DNA from 4 places in the Streptomyces sp. NPDC088124 genome. Region 1 is predicted to be linked to each of the others. Evidence: riboswitches for the same ligand, from Rfam matches in the RefSeq annotation. Region 1 holds a riboswitch; each other region holds the start of a gene.
What was found. A riboswitch is a leader RNA that binds a small molecule or an ion and turns the genes downstream of it on or off. The one in region 1 is predicted to bind cyclic di-AMP.
Positions count from the first base shown of each region.

Region 1 (5,440 bases):
TTCACCGCGGCGACGGGCATCGGCTTCGGCCTGGCGGCGATGGCGGCCCGGCGGCAGAAGATCCGCCGCGTGGTCCTCCCGCTGCTCGGGCTGGTCCTCGCGATGGGCATGCACGCCCTGTGGAACGGCTCGGGGTCGCTCTTCGGCCCCTTCGGCTTCTACGCCGTGTACGGGGCCTTCATGGTCCCGGTCTTCGGGCTGCTGACCTGGCTGGTGATCTGGAGCCGGCAGCGCGAGCTGCGCACACTCGCGGCCGAGCTGCCCGCGTACGCCGCCGCGGGATGGCTGGCCGCGGCCGCGCCCCCCGCGCTCTCCTCGATGCGGGCGCGCTCCATGGCGCGGGGGTTCGCGGGGCGTCACCACGGGCCCGCGGCGGCGCGGACGGTCGCGGAGTACGAGGCGTTCGCGACGTCCCTGGCGTTTCTGCGCCACCGGGCCGGGCGGGACCCGGTCGGCCCGGACTTCGTGGAGCGCGAGCAGGAGCTGCTGCACCACCTGTGGGAGCGCAAGGAGATAGCCGGGCCCGCGCTGACCTACGCGGCGCGGGCCACGGGCCGGGTACGGGTGCCGCCGCCGTACATCGACTACGACGGCTACAACCCGTACCGCCAGTACTGACACCCGCCGGTACCGACGGGTGTCCAGGCGTGACCTCCGTCAGGCGGGGGTCACGGTCGGGCGGAGGCGGCGGTCAGGCGGAGGCGGCGGTCAGCTTCGCCAGTTCCTCCGCCGTCAGCTCCAGCTCCGCGCCCGCGAGCAGCGCCGGAAGCTGCTCGACCGTGCGCGCGGAGGCGAGCGGCGCGACGACGGTCGGCTGCGCCGCCAGCCAGGCGAGCGCGACGGTGGCGACCTCGGCGCCGCGCGCCGCGGCGATCCGGTCCAGCGCGGCGAGCACCTTGACGCCCCGCTCGGACTCCAGGTACGCGCCCGCGCTCCCGGCCCGCGCGCTCTCCACCTGGGTGCCGGGGCGGTACTTACCGGTCAGGAAGCCGGAGGCGAGGGCGAAGTACGGCACGACGGAGAGGCCGTGACGGACCGCGGCGTCCCGCAGGGGGCCCTCGTACGTGTCGCGCGAGACCAGGTTGTAGTGCGGCTGGAGCGCGACGTACCGGGCCAGCCCCTCGCGCTCCGCGAAGGCGATCGAGGCGTCCAGCCGCTCCGCGCTGATGTTGGAGGCGGCGACGGCGCGCACCTTGCCCTCCGTGACGAGCTGGTCGAGGGCGGTGACGATCTCCTCGACCGGGACGTCCGGGTCGTCGAAGTGCGTGTAGTACAGGTCGATGTAGTCGGTACGGAGCCGCCGCAGCGACTCCTCGGCCCCGGCCTTGATGGTGGCCGCCTTCAGCCCCTTGAACTCCGGGTGCGCGCCCACCTTCGTCGCGAGGAGCACGTCGGAGCGGTTGCCGCGCGCGGCGAACCACTCGCCGAGGACGGACTCGGACTCACCACCGGAATGGCCGTCCACCCAGGCCGAGTAGACGTCCGCGGTGTCCACGAAGTTGCCGCCCGCGGCGGTGTACGCGTCGAGGACGGCGAAGGACTCCGTACGGTCCGCGGTCCAGCCGAAGACGTTGCCGCCGAGGGCGAGCGGGAAGACCTTGAGGTCGGAGGAGCCGAGTGTGCGCAAAGTCGTCATGCGTCACTTCAACCCCGCCGCAGAGCGCCTTATTCCGTTTCGGGGCGCTCCGGGCGGTCCTGCTGCTCCTGCCGCCCTCAGGACCGGGAGGTCTCAGGACCAGAGGTTCCAGGACCGGGGCTTCGGCCTCAGGGATTGATTCCCTTGCCGTTCAGCCACGCCATCGGGTCGATGCCCGTGCCGCCCGCCGTGTGGACCTCCAGGTGGAGGTGGGGCCCGGTCACGTTGCCGGTCGCGCCGACGCGGCCGATGACCTCGCCGGTGGAGACCTTCTGCCCGGCGCTGACGGAGAGCGAGGACTGGTGCGCGTACCAGACCTCCGTGCCGTCCTCCAGCTCCAGGACCGTGCGGTAGCCGTACGAACCCGACCAGCCGGCCGACTTGACGGTGCCGCTGTGCACGGCCTTGACGGGGGTGCCCGTCGGCGCCGCGAAGTCCAGGCCGGTGTGGTAGCCGGAGGACCAGAGGGAACCGGACTGGCCGAAGGAGGAGGTGAGGGTGTACGAGGAGGTGGGGAGGGAGTAGCTGGCCGCCAGCTTGGCGAGACGCTCCTGCTCGGCCTTGGCCTTGGCCTCCGCCTCGGCCTTCTTCTTGGCCGCCTCGATCTTCTTCTCCGCGTCGTTCTGCCGCGCCTTGGCCTGGCTCGCGGCCTTCTCGGCGGCCGCGTCCTCCTCCGCCGCCTTCTGCGTCGCGTCGGCCTTCGCCTGCTGCCCCTCGGCCTGCTGGAGGATGCGGGCGCGCAGCGCCTCGCCGGCGTCGGTGGCGCCCTGCTCGGCGTCCGCGGCGGTCAGACCGGCGGTGCTCAGGGGCGCACGGGCCAGCACGTCCGACGCGGACTCCGCGTCGTCCGACCCCAGGGAGCCCATCCCCGGCAGGGACTTGGCGTCGGGAAGGTTGTCCGCGATGGCGTCGGGCAGGGATATGGAGACCGCGGGCTTGTCCTGCGCGGTGGCGATGCCGCCCGCGCCGACGGCGGCGATGACGCCGACCCCCAGGACCGTGGAGCTACGGGCGAGCCCGCTGCGCTGCTTGGCGACGCGGTGCCTGCCGCGTACGGGGCGGATGGACTCCTCGGTGGGATTCCACTCCCCCCAGGTCCCGGGCGCCTCGTTCTCACTGCCGCTGCCGAAGGAGTGGGTTTCGAAGGTGACCGTGGGGGCAGGCTTGTTGGACGCCACTGAGGCGTGCTCCTTTCCTTCCTTCTCGCCTACCGGGTTAGCTGACGGGTTCGGAGCAGGAAGGTCTCCTACGGGTGTCCCCTGCCGCGCGAGGCGGCAGGTAACTCCCGATTCACCCCAATTGGTGGTTCCCCGGTTCCCTCGCGGGATTCGGCGCGTGCGCACGGTGCCATCTCTGGCGACGGCTGGGACAACCGCGCTGCGTTATCGAACGTTAATAGAGACCAGGGCCTTATTCCAAGCTGTTCCCGATGATCGTTAACGACTTCGCAACGGACGTACCGGGACACAAGAACGCGCATCCGGGCGAGTTGATCGGCGCTCGAAGCACATTGACCCGCCTCGCATACTTGACGGTATGTCAAACGTTATGCGGAGGGATACTCATCGGTCACCATGAGTGACGCCGCGCGCTCAGGGCACGATCGGCATCGTCCTGCGCCGCTCCGGCTCCCCCTCCGAGGGCCGGCTGACCGCCAGCAGCGCCATGTCGTCCTGGCTGCCGCCGCCCGTGTGCCGCCGCACGTCGTCGATCAGCGCCTGGAGCATTTCGTCGGGCCCCTGGAAGATCCGCCCGTCCAGCCGCTCGCGCGGGACGTAGAAGATCCCGTGCGCGTCGCGCGCCTCGGTGAGCCCGTCCGTGTAGAAGAGCAGCGTCGCGCCGTCGGGGTACGGGGACTGCTCGGCCCGGTCGGGCCACGCGCCCAGCTCGCTCATGCCGAGCGGCAGCGCGGGGTCGTGCGCCGCCAGCATCCGTACGGCGCCGTCGTGACAGATCAGCGGCTCGGGATGGCCTCGGTTGACGAGCCGCACGACGCCCTCGCCGTGCGGAATCTCCGCCAGTACGGCCGTGGTGAACCCTTCGAAGACATCGAGCCCGTCCCGCCGCGTCCCCTCCCTCAGAAGTGAGCGCTCCAGCCGCTGCGCGACGCCCTCCAGCGAGCTCTCCTGCTCCGCCGCCTCCCGGAACGACCCGATGATGACGGCGACCGCCTCGACCGCCTCCAGCCCCTTCCCCCGTACGTCGCCGACGACCAGCCGCACCCCGTACGGCGTGTCCTGCACGGCGAACAGGTCACCGCCGATGAACGCGCCCTCCTGCGCCGCCTCGTACCGCGCCGCCACCCGCAGCCCGCCGATCCGCTCCGCGGGTCTGGGCAGCACGGCGCGCTGGGCGGTCTCGGCGATGACGCGGGCGGAGGCGAGCCGCTCGCCGCTGCGTCTGACGACGCCGTTGATGTAGAGCGCGAGGGCGGAGACGACGAGCACCGTCAGCAGTTCACTGATCGACACCACCGTGGTGAGCGTGTTGGTATGCGCACGGAGCGCGATCTCGGCGGCGAGCGACGCCACGGCCACCAGCAGGGTGCCGAACAGCGGATAGAACGGGGCCGCGGTCAGCGGGGCGGCGGCGAAGAGCGGCGCCGAGGTGACCCTTGTCGGCGTCGCCAGGTCGAGGATGACCCCGCCGATGATCACCAGGGCGGGCAGGAACCGGACGAGCCGCCGCCCGGCCAGTCGCCGCGCGTACGGGCCGGCCGGACCGTACGGCGCCCGGTCCGCCGCCCGGCCCAGGTCGCTGGCGGGATCCCGGCGATGGTCCCGCCCGTACGTGCCGGTCGCCCAGAACCCCGCGGCGTCGGCGCCCAGAATCCCGGCGCCGTCGGCGTCCCGTCTGCTTCTGCCGCCGAGGCGTTCTCCGATTCTCCTGAGCTTCCCCACCAGTCGTCTCCTGCCCGTTCCGCCGACGGCTGCGGACGGCACCGCGCTCCACCCAGGCTGGCCGCCGCCGCGGCGGGCGGCGACCCGCGGTCGGCCGACTGGGCTACGGAGACCGATGCGAGGGCACGGAGGCCGATGTGGAGACGCTCAGTCGGTCAGGTGGCGCTCGGCGTACACCTTCATGGCGTCCCGCACGAGCACAGCCGTACCTTCACCGTACTTGTCATACGCCGCGGTGAAACGTGGATCATCGACGTACAGGGCCGTGACTCCGATGACATAAGACCTGGTGGGCTCCATGGTCACCGCCAGCCAGTCGCAGTGACGCCGGGCGATCGCCTGCGCCTCCTCACCGGACGCGTCGTGCCCTGCCGCGGCCGCACGCCCCCAGTCGCGGGCGATCGACTCGTGCCGCTCCTGGAACGCCCGGCGCTCCTCCTCACCGAGCGAGCGCCACCAGCGGTCGCCCTTCTCGTAGGCGGGGCGGCCCCACCTCTCGGTGACCTCCTGCTCGTACCGCGTGTGCGCGAAGCCGTCGAGCACTTCCTCTGCCATGAGTTCCTCTCCGCTCTCGGTCTTGTGGAGAGTGGTCCGCACCGACGCGATCAGCCGACCGATGCGCTCGCGCTCCTGCTCCAGCAGCCCCAGATGGCCGCGCAGGGCGGCGGCCGTGTCCTGCTGGCCGTCGAGGATCCGGGCGATGTCCGGCAGCCCGAGACCCAGCCCCCGCAGCAGCAGGATCCGCTGCAGCCGGACCAGGGCCTCCTGGTCGTAGTACCGGTATCCGTTGACGCCGGTCCTGCTGGGCTCCAGCAGCCCCAGCTCGCCGTAGTGCCGGAGCGTACGGCTCGTCGTACCGGCCTTCTTCGCGATGTCCTGGATCGACCACTCCATGACATTCACG
Region 1 covers NZ_JBFBJB010000014.1:22,523-27,962, forward strand. The annotation lists gene AB0P17_RS13565 (PrsW family intramembrane metalloprotease) at 1-618, shown strand, start outside; gene AB0P17_RS13570 (aldo/keto reductase) at 692-1,636, opposite strand; gene AB0P17_RS13575 (M23 family metallopeptidase) at 1,765-2,814, opposite strand; cyclic di-AMP (ydaO/yuaA leader) riboswitch at 2,826-2,980, opposite strand; gene AB0P17_RS13580 (PP2C family protein-serine/threonine phosphatase) at 3,229-4,332, opposite strand; gene AB0P17_RS13585 (MerR family transcriptional regulator) at 4,684-5,430, opposite strand.

Region 2 (5,440 bases), on a different contig from region 1:
TCAGGTAATACGTCGTCGGGAAGGGGGTGCCGTCGGGGAGCCGCGGGGCGGTCTCGACCACGTCCGGCTGCCCGCAGGGGCAGCGGTGCGCGATGGCGCGCAGCCCGCGCGGCGGGCGGCCGAGCTGCTCCTTGAAGGCGGCGACGTCCGCCTCGGTGGGCTCGGTGCGTGCGGTCTGCGGAGGGGGCGTCTTCATGCCTGCCTGGTTCTGCCGTTCCGGATTCATGTCGTGCGGAGGGGGAGGGGTGGGGTGGGGTGGGGCCGTGGGCGGGATGAGCCCGGCGGGATGAGCCGGGCGCGGTGCGTCCGTACACGTACGTACGGGGTGCGTCCGTACACGTACATACGTACCTACGTGCCGGGGCGGTCCGCCTCGTCCACCCCGTCCAGGACGTTCGAGTACCAGGGGCGGTCCGCCGCACCCTCGTCCTCGCGCCGTTCCCGCGCCGCCTCCGGGTCGATGACGGTGAAGCCCGTCTCCCCCGGCCGCAGGTAGTGCAGGTGCTCACGGGCCAGCCGCTCGACGTACGCGTCGTCCTGGAGCCGCGCCTTCTCGTCGCGCAGCTCCGCCACGCGCCGCTGCGCCTCCTGGCTCAGCCGCTCCTGCTCGGCGATCTCGTTCCGCTGCGACACGTACTCCCGCATCGGATACGCGAGCGCCACCACCAGGGTGCAGACGACCAGCGCGAGGAAGGCCGCGCGCCCCGTGAGCCGGGAGCGGCGGTCCTGCCTGCGGTTCTGCGAGCGGTAGACCCTCGCCGCGGTCTGCTCACCGAGCAGCCGCAGCCTGGTCGAGGTGGAGAACCGGTCCCGGTTCCCGGCCATGGCCCGCCTCCCCTGTCATGTACGGACGTCCCCGGACACGGTACGGGACCGCGGCCGGGGACGTCCGTACGACGGGCGGATGAGCGCCCGCGACGGTATGGGTTACGCGCTGCGTGTTCTCTCAGCCGTTGGAGAACGCATCCTCTTGTTGGAGGAACGCATCCTCTTAATCGCTCGCAGAGCGCATCCTCTTAACTGTTCGCAGAGCGCATCCTCTTAATTGTTCGCAGAGCGCATCCTCTTAACTGTTCGCAGAGCGAAACCGCGGGAACGCGCTGCGACCCGCGTACACCGCCGCGTCGTCGAGGATCTCCTCGATGCGCAGCAGCTGGTTGTACTTGGCGACGCGGTCCGAGCGGGCCGGGGCGCCGGTCTTGATCTGACCGCAGTTCACGGCCACCGCGAGGTCGGCGATCGTGACGTCCTCGGTCTCGCCGGAGCGGTGGGACATCATGCACTTGAAGCCGTTGCGCTGGGCCAGCTCGACGGCGTCCAGCGTCTCGGTCAGCGAGCCGATCTGGTTGACCTTGACCAGCAGGGCGTTGGCCGAGCCCTCCTCGATGCCGCGGGCGAGGCGCTCCGGGTTGGTGACGAAGAGGTCGTCGCCGACGATCTGGACCTTGGAGCCCAGCTTGTCGGTGATGACCTTCCAGCCGGCCCAGTCGTCCTCGAAGAGCGGGTCCTCGATGGAGACGAGCGGGTAGGCGTCGACCAGCTCCTCGTAGTACTCGGTCATCTCGGCGGCCGAGCGCGACTTGCCCTCGAACTCGTAGCTGCCGTCCTTGTAGAACTCGGACGCGGCGACGTCGAGCGCGAGCGCGATGTCGCGGCCCGGGACGTAACCGGCCTCCTTGATCGCCTCAAGGATGAGGTCGAGCGCGGCGCGGTTGGACTCCAGGTTGGGCGCGAAGCCGCCCTCGTCACCGAGGCCGGTGGAGAGGCCCTTCTGCTTCAGGACCTTCTTGAGCGTGTGGTAGACCTCGGCGCCCCAGCGCAGCGCCTCGGAGAAGGACTCCGCGCCGATCGGGGCGATCATGAATTCCTGGATGTCGACATTCGAATCGGCGTGCGAGCCGCCGTTCAGGATGTTCATCATCGGAACGGGCAGCAGGTGCGCGTTCGGGCCGCCCAGGTAGCGGAAGAGCGGGAGGTCGGACGCCTCGGAGGCGGCGTGCGCGACGGCGAGCGAGACACCGAGGATGGCGTTGGCGCCCAGCGAGCCCTTGTTCTCGGTGGCGTCCAGGTCGATCATCGCCTGGTCGATGAGACGCTGCTCGGTGGCGTCGTACCCGACCAGCTCCGGGCCGAGCTGCTCGATGACGGCGAGGACGGCCTTCTCGACACCCTTGCCCAGGTAGCGGCCGGCGTCTCCGTCGCGGAGTTCGACGGCCTCGAACGCACCGGTGGAGGCACCGGAGGGGACTGCAGCACGACCGGTGCTGCCGTCGTCGAGGCCGACCTCGACCTCGACCGTGGGGTTGCCTCGGGAGTCCAGGATTTCCCGGGCTACGACGACGTCGATGGACGGCACGAGCATCTCCTTCTGGGATGTGACGCGTGGGTGCAGGGTCTCTTGGCCTTGCGACATGAGCCTAACCGGCTCCGGGTCATCGGCCAGCCGGTGCCCGCCCCCTAAGACGCTCCCGCTCGCACAGACCGCCGCTACCCGCCGGTAGCGGGACCGGATGGCGGGCAGCGGCGGGAACGGGGCCCGGCCCGGCGCGTACGGGGGTGACGCGCCGGGCCGGGGAGAAGGGGTCAGCGCAGGTGGAGCTGCTGACCCGGGTAGATGACGTCCGCGTCACGGACGATGTCCTTGTTCAGGTCGAAGACCTTCTTCCAGCCGCCCTTGACCTTGTGGGCGGTGGCGATCTTGGAGAGGGTGTCGCCGGACTTGACCTTGTACTCGCCGTCCCCCTTCTTGATCGTGAACGGACGGTTCTGGCCGCGCGAGGCCGGCTGCGCCTCGTCACGGGTCGACTGCTGCGGCTGCGCCTGCCGGGTCGCGGCGGACTTCTTCGTACCGGAGCCGCTGGAGCTGCCGGAGGCCGAGTTGGAGGAACCGGAGCCGGAGCTGGAGGAGTTGGAGCCGGAGCTGGAGGAGTTGGAGCCGGAGCCCGAGCCGGAACCGGAGCCCGAGCCGCCGTTGTACGCGGCGCCCGAGAGGCCCACGCCACAGCTCGGCCAGGCGCCCTTGCCCTGGCCCGCGAGGACCTTCTCGGCGACGGCTATCTGCTGGGACTTGGAGGCCTGGTCGGCGCGGGGGGCGTAGGCGGTACCGCCGTACGCGGCCCAGGTGGAGGGGGTGAACTGCAGGCCGCCGTAGAAGCCGTTGCCCGTGTTGATCGACCAGTTGCCCCCGGACTCGCACTGGGCGACCCGGTCCCACTCGGAGGCGGTTGCGGCGGAGGCGGCGGTGGCACCGATCAGCGGGGCCGCGACGGCCGCGCCGGTGATCCCGGCGAGGGTGGCGTAGCGGATGGCCACGGACGGGCGGCGGTGCTTGGCCTTGCTGGAACGCAGCAGCATGAACGCATCTCCTCACCGACGCCTACGAGGTGAGCTGTCGGGTTCGGGCCAATGAGTTGCCCGGCCGCGTGCTCGCACACGCGGCTTCACCCCTAGCCGGCCGCCGGCCGTCTCTCGACGGCCGGGCCCGGCGCAAACCTATGGGTCCCCCGCTCCTGCCTTCGGCGCACGAAGCGACGATTACTCCCCCCGACCGACGGCAGGATTCGGCGTGACGGTCGACGAGGCCCGCGGTGCGAGCGGTTCAGACCGTAATCACAGCCCTGCCGGTTGTTCAAAGGAGCACATCCAGGAAAAAACGCCCTTACCTCCTCCGAGGGACAATACGTTTCCGCAGGTGAGAACCGGATTCGATCAACCGGCGAGGCGAAGAGCCCGAGTTGCGGCAAAGAGACCCTTGTCTCACTTGCCCAGAAGTGGACATACGGTCGCTAACTGCCCGCGTTCCGGGCGGAGATCGGAGGCTCTGGCCAGGACGGACGCGACCGAAGAGGCGTCAACGGGGCGCCGTTCAACGGCACTCGCCCGTACCGGTTCCGGACTCACCCGCTCCGGCCCTGGAGCGGGGCGCTCCGGTTCGAGCGTCGCTCGCCCCGGCCGCCGACTCCGGTCGCGGAGTCACCCGTTCCAGTTGCGGAGTCACTCGCTCCGGCCGCGGAGTCACTCGTTCCGGCCGCGGGACGGCCGCCGGAGTCACCCGTTCCGCCGAGGGCCCGGGGACCGGGCGCACTCACCCCGGTCGCCCACTCCGACCCCGGAGTCACTCACTACAGCCCTGGAGTCACTCACCACGGCCCTGCGGCGGGGCGCCGCGACGGGGCGCCGCGACGGGGCGCTGCGGCCCGGCGCGGGTCACGGTGGGGCCGCCGGCGGCGCCGGGAGCGGGAAGCCACGCGTACGGCGGCCTGGAAGCCGTGCGTACGGGCCCGGTGGGCGACGGCCCGGATACGTCGGCGACGGCTCGGCGACGGCCCCGGGACGGCCCCGGGAACGCGGAAGCCGCGCCTCCGTCCTGGAGGCGCGGCTTTCCGGAACTCGCTGCCGGCTGCTCAGACCCAGCCGCCGACGACCTTCTGCCCGCCGGTCGCCAGGGAGAGGTGGCCGCCGACCGTGGTGACGACCTTCTCGACCTCGCGCTCCACACCGTCCGTGAGCCCGGCCCCGTCACGGGCTCCGCCCGCCCCGCGGGAGGCGCGACCGCCCCCCGAGGCACGCTCCTCGTCCGCGGTGCCCGGCGAGGCACTCTCGTCGGCCGCCTGGCCGCGGTGCTTGCCCTTGGACGCCTCGTCCTTGCCCTCGGCGTCGTCCGTACCGGCCGCGGAGCCGGTGGCACCCGGGCTCGGGCTGGTGCTGGGCTCCGGGGAGGTCTTGCCGTCCGCGCCCGCTTCCGCGCCCGGGTCCGTCACGGCGTCACCGGACGGATAGGCGTCCCCGGAAGGGCTGCCCGACGGGGTACCGGACGGGCCGGTGCCCTTGCCGCCGCCCGTCACCCCCTCCACGACGCCGGAGACCGCACCGCCGACCGCCTCCGTCAGCCCGGAGACGGCGGCGCAGCTGGACCACGCCTGCGCCCCCTGGGCCTCGAAGACCTTCTCGGCCACGGCTATCTGCTGTGAGCGGCTGGCCAGGTCGGGGCGCTCGGCGTAGTCGCCGCCCCCGAACTCGTCCCAGGTCTCCTGGGACATCTGGAGCCCGCCGTAGTACCCGTTGCTGAGGTTCGCGCTCCACGTGCCGCCGCTCTCGCACCCCGCCACGCGGTCCCAGGTCGAGGAGTCCGCCGCGCTGGCGGCGCCGGCCCCGAGCAACGGGATCGCGATCGCGGATCCGGCCACCCCGGCGGCGACGAGAAGAGCTGGGGCCTGACGAGGTCGACGGTGTCGGCCGTTCCCGGACATGCGGTTGCCTTCCGTGTGACTGTCAATTCAACTCCGGCATGGTGTTACCGGGTCGACGTGAACGTAGCGGTACTCGAATGCTTGTCACAAGTCGATGCAGCAGAGATCACGTGAAAGTCACAGTATTGACGAACCGTCAGGAAAATTATCGGCCGGACAATGGCGTGAACCGCACCGGAAGCGTGCGCAAT
Region 2 covers NZ_JBFBJB010000006.1:128,671-134,110, reverse strand. The annotation lists gene AB0P17_RS06955 (DUF501 domain-containing protein) at 1-196, opposite strand, end outside; gene AB0P17_RS06950 (septum formation initiator family protein) at 352-825, opposite strand; gene eno (phosphopyruvate hydratase) at 1,067-2,362, opposite strand; gene AB0P17_RS06940 (transglycosylase family protein) at 2,584-3,351, opposite strand; cyclic di-AMP (ydaO/yuaA leader) riboswitch at 3,359-3,531, opposite strand; gene AB0P17_RS06935 (transglycosylase family protein) at 4,404-5,186, opposite strand; gene AB0P17_RS06930 (cytochrome P450) at 5,395-5,440, opposite strand, start outside.
Region 2: it holds a riboswitch for cyclic di-AMP, as region 1 does, so the genes downstream of both, AB0P17_RS06940 (transglycosylase family protein) here and AB0P17_RS13575 (M23 family metallopeptidase) in region 1, are expected to answer to the same signal.

Region 3 (5,440 bases), on a different contig from region 1:
CCGCCAGGCCCCGGCGCGCCAAGGCCCACTGGTCATGGGTGGCTTTGGTGATGCTCCCGGCTCACCGCGACGATGACCGCCCCGTCAACGCCCGCTTACGCACCGCCCAGCGCTCCGCGTCATGCTCCAGACCGTCACGGCAGCGCACCGCCAGATCACCCGACGCCAACGACCCCAGCCACCCACCCACCTCACCCAGCACCCGCTCCTCGACAACCGACAACCGCAACCGGGTACGCACCGCAACACCCGCAGGACCAGGCACCACAAACGGCGCCGCAAGCACCCGAAGCTCCGCCACCCACACCACCCCCTCCGGCCCCTGCACCGGTCCGCCCCTGTCGAACAGGACAACGAACCACCGAACCAGAAGTCACCCGACCAGCCCCACAACATCCACACCCCACCCGAGAGAAACAAGCACCCACCACACAGCCCGTACTCACTCCCACACACTCAAAACGACCCACAAATCACTCAGGGGCGTGAACCGGGCAGGGGCGTGAGCCGCGGGACGGAGTGAGCCGTACGGGAGCGCCCCCGCGTCGCCGCACGCGCCGCGCCGCGTCAGTGTTCCAGGGGGAGAAGGTCCGGGCGTTTCGCCGCTATGTGGTCGCCGGAGGACTCGCCGCGCAGCCTGCGGCCGATCCAGGGCACCAGGTACTCGCGTGCCCAGTGGATGTCGTCGCGCCGTACTTCGAGGGTGCCGCGCGGCGGCAGCGGCGGCCACGGCTGGTCCGGGTCGGCGGGCACCTCGACGCCCAGCACCTGCCCGGCGCGCAGCGCGACCCGGGTGTGCCCCTCGGCCGACAGGTGGAGCCGGTCGCCGTCCCAGGCCCGCCGGTCCTGGACGGTCCTCAGGGACCAGAGGTCGAGCACGGGGCAGCCGTAGCGGTCGGCGATGGCCCGGGTGTGCTCGTTGAACGTGGCGATCTTGCCGCGCAGATGGCGAAGCACGGGCACGCCCCGGGTGTCGAAGCCGGTGGCCAGCATGACCGTGCCGACGGAGCCGGTGAGGTCGGCGACGGCCCGCTCGAAGCGTTCCGCCACGTCGTCGGGGTCGGTGCCGGGGCGGATGATGTCATTGCCGCCCGCGCAGAACGTCACCAGGTCCGGGGCGAGTTCCCTGGCGCGGGGTATCTGTTCCTCGACGACCTGGTCGAGGAGCCGGCCGCGTACCGCGAGGTTGGCGTAGCGGAAGTCGCCGTGGACGGGGTCGGCCGTCGCACCGGAGACCGGAAGCTGATCGGCGAGCAGGACCGCGAGCCGGTCCGCCCAGCCGACGAACAGCCCGTCGGGGCCTGGATCTCCCACACCCTCGGTGAAGCTGTCACCGATCGCCGCGTACGACCCGAATGTCTTGTCTCTTCTTGTTCTCGAATCGTCTGCCACAGCGGGACATTTTCCTCCCGGCGATGTGACCTACGCGACCGTAGGCGGGTGTTGACTCAGGGTGAGAAACACCATCGGTCAATTTTCCCTCAAGCGGGAATAGCGCAAAGCCCCGAGGCCCGGCACCGTATGGGTGCCGGGCCTCGGGGTGGAGGAAACGCGTCCGGGGCGGCCGGACGGATCAGATGGAGACGCCGTTCTGCCGGAGGAACGCCAGCGGGTCGACGTCCGAGCCGTAGTCCGGGCCCGTCCGGATCTCGAAGTGCAGGTGCGGTCCCGTCACGTTGCCGGTGGCGCCGGAGAGGCCGATCTGCTGGCCGGTGGAGACACTCTGGCCGGCCGAGACGGAGAGGGAGGAGAGGTGGGCGTACTGGGAGTACATGCCGTTCTCGTGCTGGATGACGACCTGGTTGCCGTACGCGCCGCCGTTGCCCGCGGAGACGACGGTGCCCGCGCCAACGGCCTTCACGGTGGTGCCCGAGGGGGCCACGAAGTCCACACCGGTGTGGTAGCCGCTGGACCAGCTTCCGCCGGCGGCGCGGTACGCGGTGCCGACCCCGATGCCGTCGACCGGCAGGGTGAAGCCGGACGCGCTGCTCTGCGCCGCGGAGTCGGCGGCGGGCGCCTCGCTCCGGGCCGTGGAGGGCTCGGCGGACGAGGAGTCCTTCGAGGACTTGGCCGACTCCGCCGACGCGGTGGACTCGGAGGGCTTGGCCACCCTGGACGACTTCGAGGCCCTGGTGGGCGCCTCCGAGCGGGCGGCCGAGGCCTTGCCGTTGATGGTGAGCTTGAGGCCGGGGTGGATCAGCCCGGGATCGTCGCCGACGGCGCGGCGGTTGTCCTCGTACAGCCGCTGCCAGCCGCCCCGGACGTGCTGCTCCTCGGCGATCTTGGAGAGGTAGTCGCCCGCGACCACGGCGTACGTACGCACCGTGGTTCCGGCGGTTCGGCTCACCTGCGTCGCGGCCGCTCCCTGCGGTGCGGCGGCCGGCGCGGACTGCGGTGCGGCGGCGAGCGCGGCCTGCGGGGCCGTGGCGGGCGCGGCCTGCTGTGCAGCGTGCGCGCCGGTGGCGCCGATGAGCGGCAGCGCGATGGCGGCGCCGCCCGTGCCGGCGGCGATGAAGCCGCGGGAGAACGGATTGGTCCTGGGGCGGCGGTGCTTACCCTTCGCGGGCATGGCGAATTCCTCTCCGGCGCCTACGAGGTGAGCTGTCGGGTTCGGGCTGGAGCTGCCCGGCCGCGCGTGGTGCGCGACTTCACCCCTAGCCGTCCCTGACGTCGGAACATCGGAACGGCGTACTACCTGGGTCCCCCGCTCCTGCCACGCGTGATGGGTGGATGGTGTCCCCGAGGCGGCGGCAGGATTCGGCGTTCCGCTCGGATTGAGGGTGAACGTAGGCGAGTGGGACGGCCGGAACAAGCCACCCTTTTCCCTCGGTGACGCACCCTTCCCTGCGCGCCGAAGATCGCCCGTCACCCTGCGTGGAGACCGCCCTCCAATTCCCTTTCGAGGTGGCCCTTCCCTTTCGCACCGTCACCACGGAACGTCACGGATATGATCCTGCTCACCAGCCGGAGCCCATCTCCCCCACGATCGGGGCAGGTTATCCGGAATCACTCAATCCGGACAGCGCACCGTTTGGACGGTTTCGCCCCACCCGTCCCCTTGTGATCCGTGGACTCCCCGGCCCTCCGCCGTACTGATGAGCACACCGGCCGATGTCGTAGGGTCGGGGACCGACGCCGCCGGCGAGCAGCGCCGAGGGCAGACACGGAGGAGCAGGCGTGACGCAGCAGTCGCCGCAGGTCCCGTCCACCGAGCCCGAACTGTCCGGAGTACGCAACTTCCGTGATGTCGGCGGCCTGCCGGCCGTGGACGGACGCCGGGTGCGGTACGGCGTGCTCTACCGCAGCGGCCACCTCGCCCACGCCACCGCCGACGACTCCGCCTTTCTCTCCACCCTCGGTCTGCACACGATTTTCGACTTCCGCAATTCCGCCGATGTGAAGCTCGACGGCGCGGATGTCGAACTGGCGGGCGTGCGCCATGTGAACATCCCGCTCTCCGACCCGGCCGAAGGCGCCCAGTTCTGGCGGATGGTCCGGGACGGCGACCTCGACCTGCTCCGCTCGCTCCTCTCGGAGGGCAGAGCGGCGGCCCGGATGACCGCCTCGTACCGCGCGATCATCACGGAGCGCACCGCCGAGCACAGCCGGCTGCTGCACGCGCTGGCCGAGGACAGCGTCCCCGCGCTGCTGCACTGCGCGGCGGGCAAGGACCGCGCCGGGCTCTCCGTCGCCGTGTCCCTGCTCGCGGTCGGTGTCGAGCCGGAGGCGATCACGGCCGACTACCTCAAGTCGAACGACCCGCACCGCCGCTACGCCTTCCGCCGCAGCGACCGGTCGCCCGCCGGAAGGTCCGGCGAGGTGATGGAGTTGCTCAGCCCGCTCTTCGACGCCCGCGCCGCCTATCTCGACGCCGCCTTCGAGGCCATCGGGAAGACCTGGGGCTCCACCGACCGCTATCTCTCCGAAGGCCTCCGGCTCGCGCCCGAGACCCGCGAACGGCTGCGCGCCCGCCTCCTGGACGAAGGCTGACGCCACGGCGAGCGACGGACGGCGTCAACCGCAAGGGACGGCGCCGAAGGCCTGGGCCGCTACCGCCCCTGGGCCCCGACGTGGAAGAGGAGGTAGAGGAAGCCCGCGAAGAGATGGCCGGCCACCAGATAGGCGAAGAGCCGGATCACCAGCCCTCGCGGGAACTTCTTCTCCTCGTCCATGACGCGCGGGCGCGGGGGCACCTGTTCCCGGCCGCCCTCGGCGGGCGCCGGACGCTCTGTCTCCGACATGGATGGGACCTCTCTCGGCGGGTCGGACATGAGGATCAGACATGAGGAGCCGAGCCGCCGACGCACAGGTCGGCGGCCGGGCTCTGGAGCAGGGTGTGGACGAAGAGGAGCTCGGCCCCCTCGGGTCCGGCCGCCGCGATGCGGTGCGGGGTGAGCGAGTCGAAGTGCGCGCTGTCCCCGGGGGCGAGCAGATGCACGGTGTCGCCCAGGCTCAGCCTGAGCCGCCCGTCGAGCACGTACAGCCACTCCTCGCCGGGGTGCACCCGGACCAGGTCGCCCTGTGCCCCGTACGGCACCTCCAGCCGCAGCGGCTGCATGGCGCGTCCGGGGCCGCCCGCCTGGTGGTAGGTCCAGCCGTCGGCCTCGAAGGGTTCCGCCCGGCCGCCCCGGACGATCGGCTCGCGCTCCGGCGGCACCTCGCCGAGCAGCTCGGAGACGGTCGTCCCGTAGATCCGGGCCAGCCCGAGCAGCATGGGCAGCGAGGGCTGCCGGTGCCCCGTCTCCAGCCGCGAGAGATGGGCGGGGGAGAGTCCGGCCCGCCGGGCGGCGGCCTCCAGGGTGAGCCGGCGGCCACGGCGCAGCTCACGCAGGCGCGGCGCGACGTCGGGAAGATGATCGGAAAGCGGGTCGGGCAGCCCGTCGGCCGCCTCTCCGGCGGAGGGTGTGCTCATGCGTCCATTGCGCCAGGGACTTTCCCCCCAGGCAAATTTCTTGCCCAGGAGGCAAAAATACCCGACGCGGATCGGCCAGGCCGGCCGCTGTCTTACAGCCCGCGACTGTCTAACGGCCCGCGACGGCCTGCTTCACCAGTGTCCTGCCGAAGTCCCACATGAGTCCGCCCCCGCCATGTGCGTCGTCCATCACGGCGATGAAGGCGGCCACGAAGCGGTCGACCTCCCGCTCCCCGATGATCAGCGGTGGAATCAGTTTGATCACTTCGAGGTGGTCACCGGAGACCTGGGTGAGGATACGGTGCTTCTGCAGCAGCGGTACGACGACCATCTGGGCGAAGAGTCCCTTGCGGGCGGCCTGGAGCATCGTCCAGCGCCCGCGCAGCTTGATCGAGTCCGGCCGGCCGAACTCGATGCCGATCATCAGGCCCCGGCCGCGTACGTCGTGCAGCAGCTCGTAGCGGTCCACGAGGGCGGCCAGCCGTGACCGCAGCAGGTCCCCGGTGGCGCGCGCCCGCGCGACGATCT
Region 3 covers NZ_JBFBJB010000019.1:148,114-153,553, reverse strand. The annotation lists partial or broken gene AB0P17_RS18045 (IS200/IS605 family accessory protein TnpB-related protein) at 1-301, opposite strand, end outside; gene AB0P17_RS18040 (SGNH/GDSL hydrolase family protein) at 568-1,392, opposite strand; gene AB0P17_RS18035 (LysM peptidoglycan-binding domain-containing M23 family metallopeptidase) at 1,574-2,569, opposite strand; cyclic di-AMP (ydaO/yuaA leader) riboswitch at 2,574-2,739, opposite strand; gene AB0P17_RS18030 (tyrosine-protein phosphatase) at 3,178-3,990, shown strand; gene AB0P17_RS18025 (DUF6126 family protein) at 4,050-4,241, opposite strand; gene AB0P17_RS18020 (XRE family transcriptional regulator) at 4,277-4,912, opposite strand; gene AB0P17_RS18015 (aspartate aminotransferase family protein) at 5,022-5,440, opposite strand, start outside.
Region 3: it holds a riboswitch for cyclic di-AMP, as region 1 does, so the genes downstream of both, AB0P17_RS18035 (LysM peptidoglycan-binding domain-containing M23 family metallopeptidase) here and AB0P17_RS13575 (M23 family metallopeptidase) in region 1, are expected to answer to the same signal.

Region 4 (5,440 bases), on a different contig from region 1:
GGACGGGGCCCCGGGGCCCCGGGGCGGGCGCGCCGGTCGTCGCGTCCGGAAACGTTTTGCCTGGACGGGGGGCGTCCGGGGAGACTGCGAGGACCGCACCACCGCGTCCCCCTCACCGGCCCCGAAAGCAGTCTGAGCTCTCCCCATGCACGACCGACTCACCCCCCGCCCCGCCGCCACACCGGCCGCCGAATCCGCCGAACCGCTGGCCGGCGGGCTCAAGCAGCGCCATCTCACCATGCTCGGGCTCGGCGGCGTCATCGGCGCCGGGCTCTTCGTCGGCTCCGGCGCCGGGATCGCGCTGGCCGGACCCGGGATCGTCGTCTCGTACCTGATCGCGGGCGCGCTCGCGATGTGCGTGATGCGGATGCTGGGCGAGATGTCGACGGCGCTGCCCGCGTCGGGGTCGTTCTCCGTGCACGCCGAGCGCGCGCTCGGCCGGTGGGCGGGTTTCAGCGTCGGCTGGCTGTACTGGTTCCTGCTCGTCGTCGTGCTCGCCGTGGAGGCGACGGGGGCGGCGCGGATCGCCAACGGCTGGCTGCCCTCCGTACCGCAGTGGGCGTGGGTCCTGGTCTTCATGGTCGTCTTCACGGGCGCGAACCTCGCCGCCGTGAAGAACTTCGGCGAGTTCGAGTTCTGCTTCGCCGCCCTGAAGGTCTTCGCGATCGTCGCGTTCCTGGTCCTGGGGCTCCTCGCGGTCTTCGGTGTCCTGCCCGACACCCGCCCGGCCGGTCTCGCCAACCTCACCGGGCAGGGCGGCTTCCTCCCCAACGGCTGGCAGGGCGTGACCTCCGGGGTGCTCGCCGTGATCTTCGCCTTCGGCGGTCTGGAGGTCGTCACGATCGCGGCGGCCGAGTCCGACGACCCGGTGCGCTCGGTGGCCCGCGCGGTGCGCAGCGCGGTCTACCGGATCCTGTTCTTCTACGTCGGCTCGATGGCGGTCATCGTGGCCGTGCTGCCCTGGACGGCGCAGAAGGCGGGGCTCAGCCCGTACGTCACGGTCCTCGACGCGATCGGTATCCCGTCGGCCGGGCAGATCATGAACATCGTGGTGTTCGTGGCGCTGCTCTCGGCGCTCAACGCCAACCTGTACGGCTCCTCCCGGATGGTCTTCTCGCTGGCCGAGCGGGGCGAGGCGCCGAAGGCCCTGCTGAAGGTGAGCGGGTCGGGCGTGCCCCGGCGGGCGGTGCTGGCGTCGGTGGCGTTCGGGTTCGTCTCCGTCCTGCTCAATCTGAAGTGGCCCGACTCGGTCTTCCTGTACATGCTCAACGCGGTCGGCGCGGTGCTGCTCTTCGTCTGGGCGATGATCGCCGTCTCGCAGCTGCGGCTGCGCCCGCGCGTCGAGCGGGAGGCGCCGGAGCGCCTGGTCCTGCGGATGTGGCTGTTCCCCGGCCTGACGTGGGTGACGCTCGCCGCGATGGCGACGGTGTTCGTGCTGATGCTCCTCGACGACGCGGCCCGCCCGCAGCTCCTCTGGTCCCTGGGCGCCACGGCGCTCGTGCTGGCGGTGGCGGGCGTACGGGAGCTACGAGCGCGGCGGGTGTGACCCGTGCGATACGTGTGACACGTACGCGAACGGGCCCCGGCCCCGCCGTCGCAGGACGGCGGGGCCGGGGCCCGGTGCGTTCGTCACCCGCCGGGCGACGCGGGTCCGGTCAGTAGGGACCGTTCACGTTGTCGATCGAGCCGTACCGGTCGGCGGCGTAGTTGCACGCGGCCGTGATGTTGGCGACCGGGTCGTAGGCGTCCATCGCCGTACCGGGCACGTGGTACGCCTGGAACGTCGGGGCGATGACCTGGAGCAGGCCCTTGGACGGGACGCCGTTCTGGGCGTTGATGTCCCAGTTGTTGATGGCGTTCGGGTCGCCCGAGGACTCACGCATGATGTTGCGGTGGATGCCCTCGTAGCTGCCGGGGATCCCGTGCTGGGCCATGATGTCCAGCGCCTCGCGGATCCAGCCGTCCAGGTTGTCGGTGTACGTCTTGGCGACGGCCTGCTCGACCGAGCCGCTCCCGGCGGACTCCGTGCTCGTCTTCGTGCTCGTCTCCGTGGCGGTGGTCGCCGGGGCGGCCGCCTTCTTCCCGTTGAGGGTCAGCTTGAGGCCGGGGTGCACGAGGGACGGGTTGGCGCCGACGGCGCTCCGGTTGTCCTCGTAGAGCTTCTGCCAGCCGCCGCTGATGGAGTAGGCCTGCGCGATCTTCGACAGGGAGTCGCCCTCGACCACGACATAGGTCGTGGCGGTGGTCTTCGGTGTGGCGGCGGGAGCCTCCGCGGCCTTGGCCGCACGGACGTGTTCCACCGTCGCGGGCGCCGCGTGGGCGGTGGCCGCGGTGACCAGCGGAATCGCGAGAGCCGCGCCCCCGGTGCCGACCGCGACGAGGCGACGGGCGAGCGAGCCGGTTCTGGGGCGGCGGTGCTTGGCGTTTCTGGGCACGACGAATTCCTCTCCGTCGCCTGCGAGGTGAGCTGTCGGGTTCGGGCTGGAGATGCCCGGCCGTACGGCGGTGCGTACGGCTTCACCCCGAGCCGTTCCGGAAATCCGGACCGGCGACTTACCTGGGTCCCCCGCTCCTGCCTTGTGACGGATAGGTGTGTGGGTCTCCGGACAGCGGCAGGATTGGGCGTTCCATCCGGATGGACGAGAACGTAAGCGAGATATCAGGACGGCACAAGTTCCGAATTTTCGGGTCAATCGCCCTTTCGGGAGCCTCCCGGGAACTCAACTTTCCTCTCCTGGGAGAGAAAGCGTCCGCCTCGCCACGCCCACCTGCCGAGACGGGGGTGACACAGGTCACGAACGTAACGGAATAATCGGACAGGCAAAAGGCGTCAGAGGCTACAAGTGCCCCTAACGCCACTCAACTTCACTTAACGGGAAATACAGACAAAACACCCTTATCGGTCACCGGTGGCGGGAGGATCCATCGCCCTCCCACCCCACTCCCCGACAACTGGGAACGCCCGACGGGAATTGAACCGGAGCGCCTCCGAATTCACCGGGCGATTCATTCTTCTGACGGCCTGTCGCGCCTTGGTACGCCTTCGCACCGCAGCCGCGTTCCCCCGCGGCAAAATGCGGGACATGATCGCGGCAATGCCTCATCTCACCAAGCAGGGACGCTTGCTGTCGAACTCCCAGTCCCGTACCAGAAATCGCATCGCGGCGGCGTCGTCCCGGCCGGAGAGGTTCTTCTCCGCATACAGCTCGTGGGCGGCGAGAAGGCGGTCCATGTCGAGTTCGACGCCGAGCCCCGGGGTGTCGTCGACGGCGACCTCGCCGGCGACGATGCGCGGGGGCTCCACGGTCAGCCGCTCCAGGCCCTCCTGCCAGATCCAGTGGGTGTCCAGGGCGTTGTACTCCCCCGGGGCGGCGGCCCCGCAGTGGGCCATCATCGCCAGCGAGATGTCGAAGTGGTTGTTGGAGTGGCAGCCCCACGTCAGTCCCGTCGCATGGCAGAGCTGGGCCACCCGCACCGACCCCTGCATGGTCCAGAAGTGCGGGTCGGCGAGCGGGATGGAGACCGACTGCAGCGCCATCGCGTGGGTGAGCTGGCGCCAGTCCGTGGCGACCATGTTGGTCGCGGTGGGCAGGCCGGTGGCCCGGCGGAACTCCGCCAGGATCTCCCGGCCCGAGAACCCGTCCTCGGCTCCGCACGGGTCCTCGGCGTACGCGAGCGTACCCACCAGCGGCCGGCACAGCTCGACCGCTTCCCGCAGCGACCAGGCCCCGTTGGGGTCGAGGGTGATCCGCGCCCCGGGGAAGCGTTCCTTCAGCGCGCGTACGGCCTTGACCTCCTCCGCCCCCGGCAGGACACCGCCCTTGAGCTTGAAGTCCCGGAAGCCGTACCGCTCGTACGTCGCCTCCGCCTGCCGGACGATCGACTCCGGGGTCAGCGCCTCCTCGCGGCGGACGCGGTACCACTCGACGTCCGCGCCGGGTTCCCGGACGTACTCCAGATCGGTCCTGCCGGGGTCGCCGACGTAGAAGAGGTAGCCGAGGACCCGTACCGCGTCACGCTGTTTGCCGTCCCCGAGCAGCGCGGCCACCGGCACCTCCAGGTGCTGGCCCAGCAGGTCGAGGAGCGCCGATTCGACGGCCGTCACCGCGTGCACCGTGGTGCGCAGGTCGAAGGTCTGCTCCCCGCGCCCACCCGCGTCCCGGCCGCCGAACCGCTCCCCCAGGGCCCGCAGTACCCGCTTGTGGTCGCCCAACCGGCTTCCGACGACGAGGGGTTGGGCCTCGCGCAGCGTACGGGTGATGCGCTCGCCACCCGGCACCTCGCCCACGCCGGTCCGGCCCTCGGAGTCCTGGACCACCAGGACGTTGCGGGTGAAGTACGGGGCGTGGGCGCCGGAGAGGTTGAGTGCCATGGAGTCACGGCCTGCCACCGGATACACGGAGAAGCCGGTGACGACGGGCTGGCTCATGGGGCGAGTCCTTCCAGGGTGCGGATGGTGCGGGGCGGTTCCGGGAGCGCGGGCGGGGGCCGGCGGCAGAGAACAGGTGGCAGAGGACAGAGGCAGAGGACAGGGGCAGACGTCAGATGTCAGATGTCAGATGTTGAGGATGTCCAGGACGCGTTCCAGGAGGAGCACACCGCCGAGTCCGAGGACGGAGAGCACGGTCGTATAGGTGGTACGTGCCTTGATCGCCTCGATGACCGACAGGTTGAAGTACTCCTTGAACATCCAGAAGCCCGGGTCGTTGACGTGCGAGAAGGCGATCGAGCCGCAGGAGACGGCCAGCACCATGATCTCGGGCGGTACCCCGCTGCCCGCGAGCAGCGGCAGCACCACGCCGGACGCGGTGACGACGGCGACCGTCGCCGACCCCAGGGCGACCCTGAGGATCACGGCCACGAGCCAGGCGAGGACGACCGGCGAGATGGACCAGCCGTCGGTGACGTCCTTGATGTAGTCCGATATGCCGCCGTCGACGAGGACCTGCTTGAAGGCCCCGCCGGCCCCGATCACCAGCAGGATCATCGCCATCGCCTGCGCCGCTCCCCGGCACGAGGCGCTGACCTCCGACAGGCTCCGGCCGATCCGCGGCCCGAACGCCCAGATCGCCACGAGCAGCGTCAGCAGCAGGGCGATCGGGGCCGAGCCGATGAAGGCGACGAAGTGGGTGAGCGGGGTCTGCGCCGAGGTGGCCATGTCGGTGACCGCGGCACCCGCGATCAGCACGACGGGCAGCAGGGCGACCGCCAGCGACCAGGCCGTGCCCGGCATCTCCTCTTCCTCGAAGACGCGTTCGCTCACCAGGCCCTTGGGCACGGAGGGGTTCATGGCCCGGACGAACGCGAGCCGCGGCCACACCAGGGCGATGACCGCGCCGATCGGCACGGCGATGAACAGACCGTAGAACAGGGTCAGTCCGACCGAGGCGTGGAAGGTCGAGGCCACCGCGGTCGGCCCCGGGTGCGGCGGCAGGAAGCT
Region 4 covers NZ_JBFBJB010000010.1:65,006-70,445, forward strand. The annotation lists gene AB0P17_RS10650 (amino acid permease) at 146-1,546, shown strand; gene AB0P17_RS10655 (LysM peptidoglycan-binding domain-containing protein) at 1,656-2,435, opposite strand; cyclic di-AMP (ydaO/yuaA leader) riboswitch at 2,440-2,603, opposite strand; gene AB0P17_RS10660 (enolase C-terminal domain-like protein) at 3,101-4,429, opposite strand; gene AB0P17_RS10665 (gluconate:H+ symporter) at 4,556-5,440, opposite strand, start outside.
Region 4: it holds a riboswitch for cyclic di-AMP, as region 1 does, so the genes downstream of both, AB0P17_RS10655 (LysM peptidoglycan-binding domain-containing protein) here and AB0P17_RS13575 (M23 family metallopeptidase) in region 1, are expected to answer to the same signal.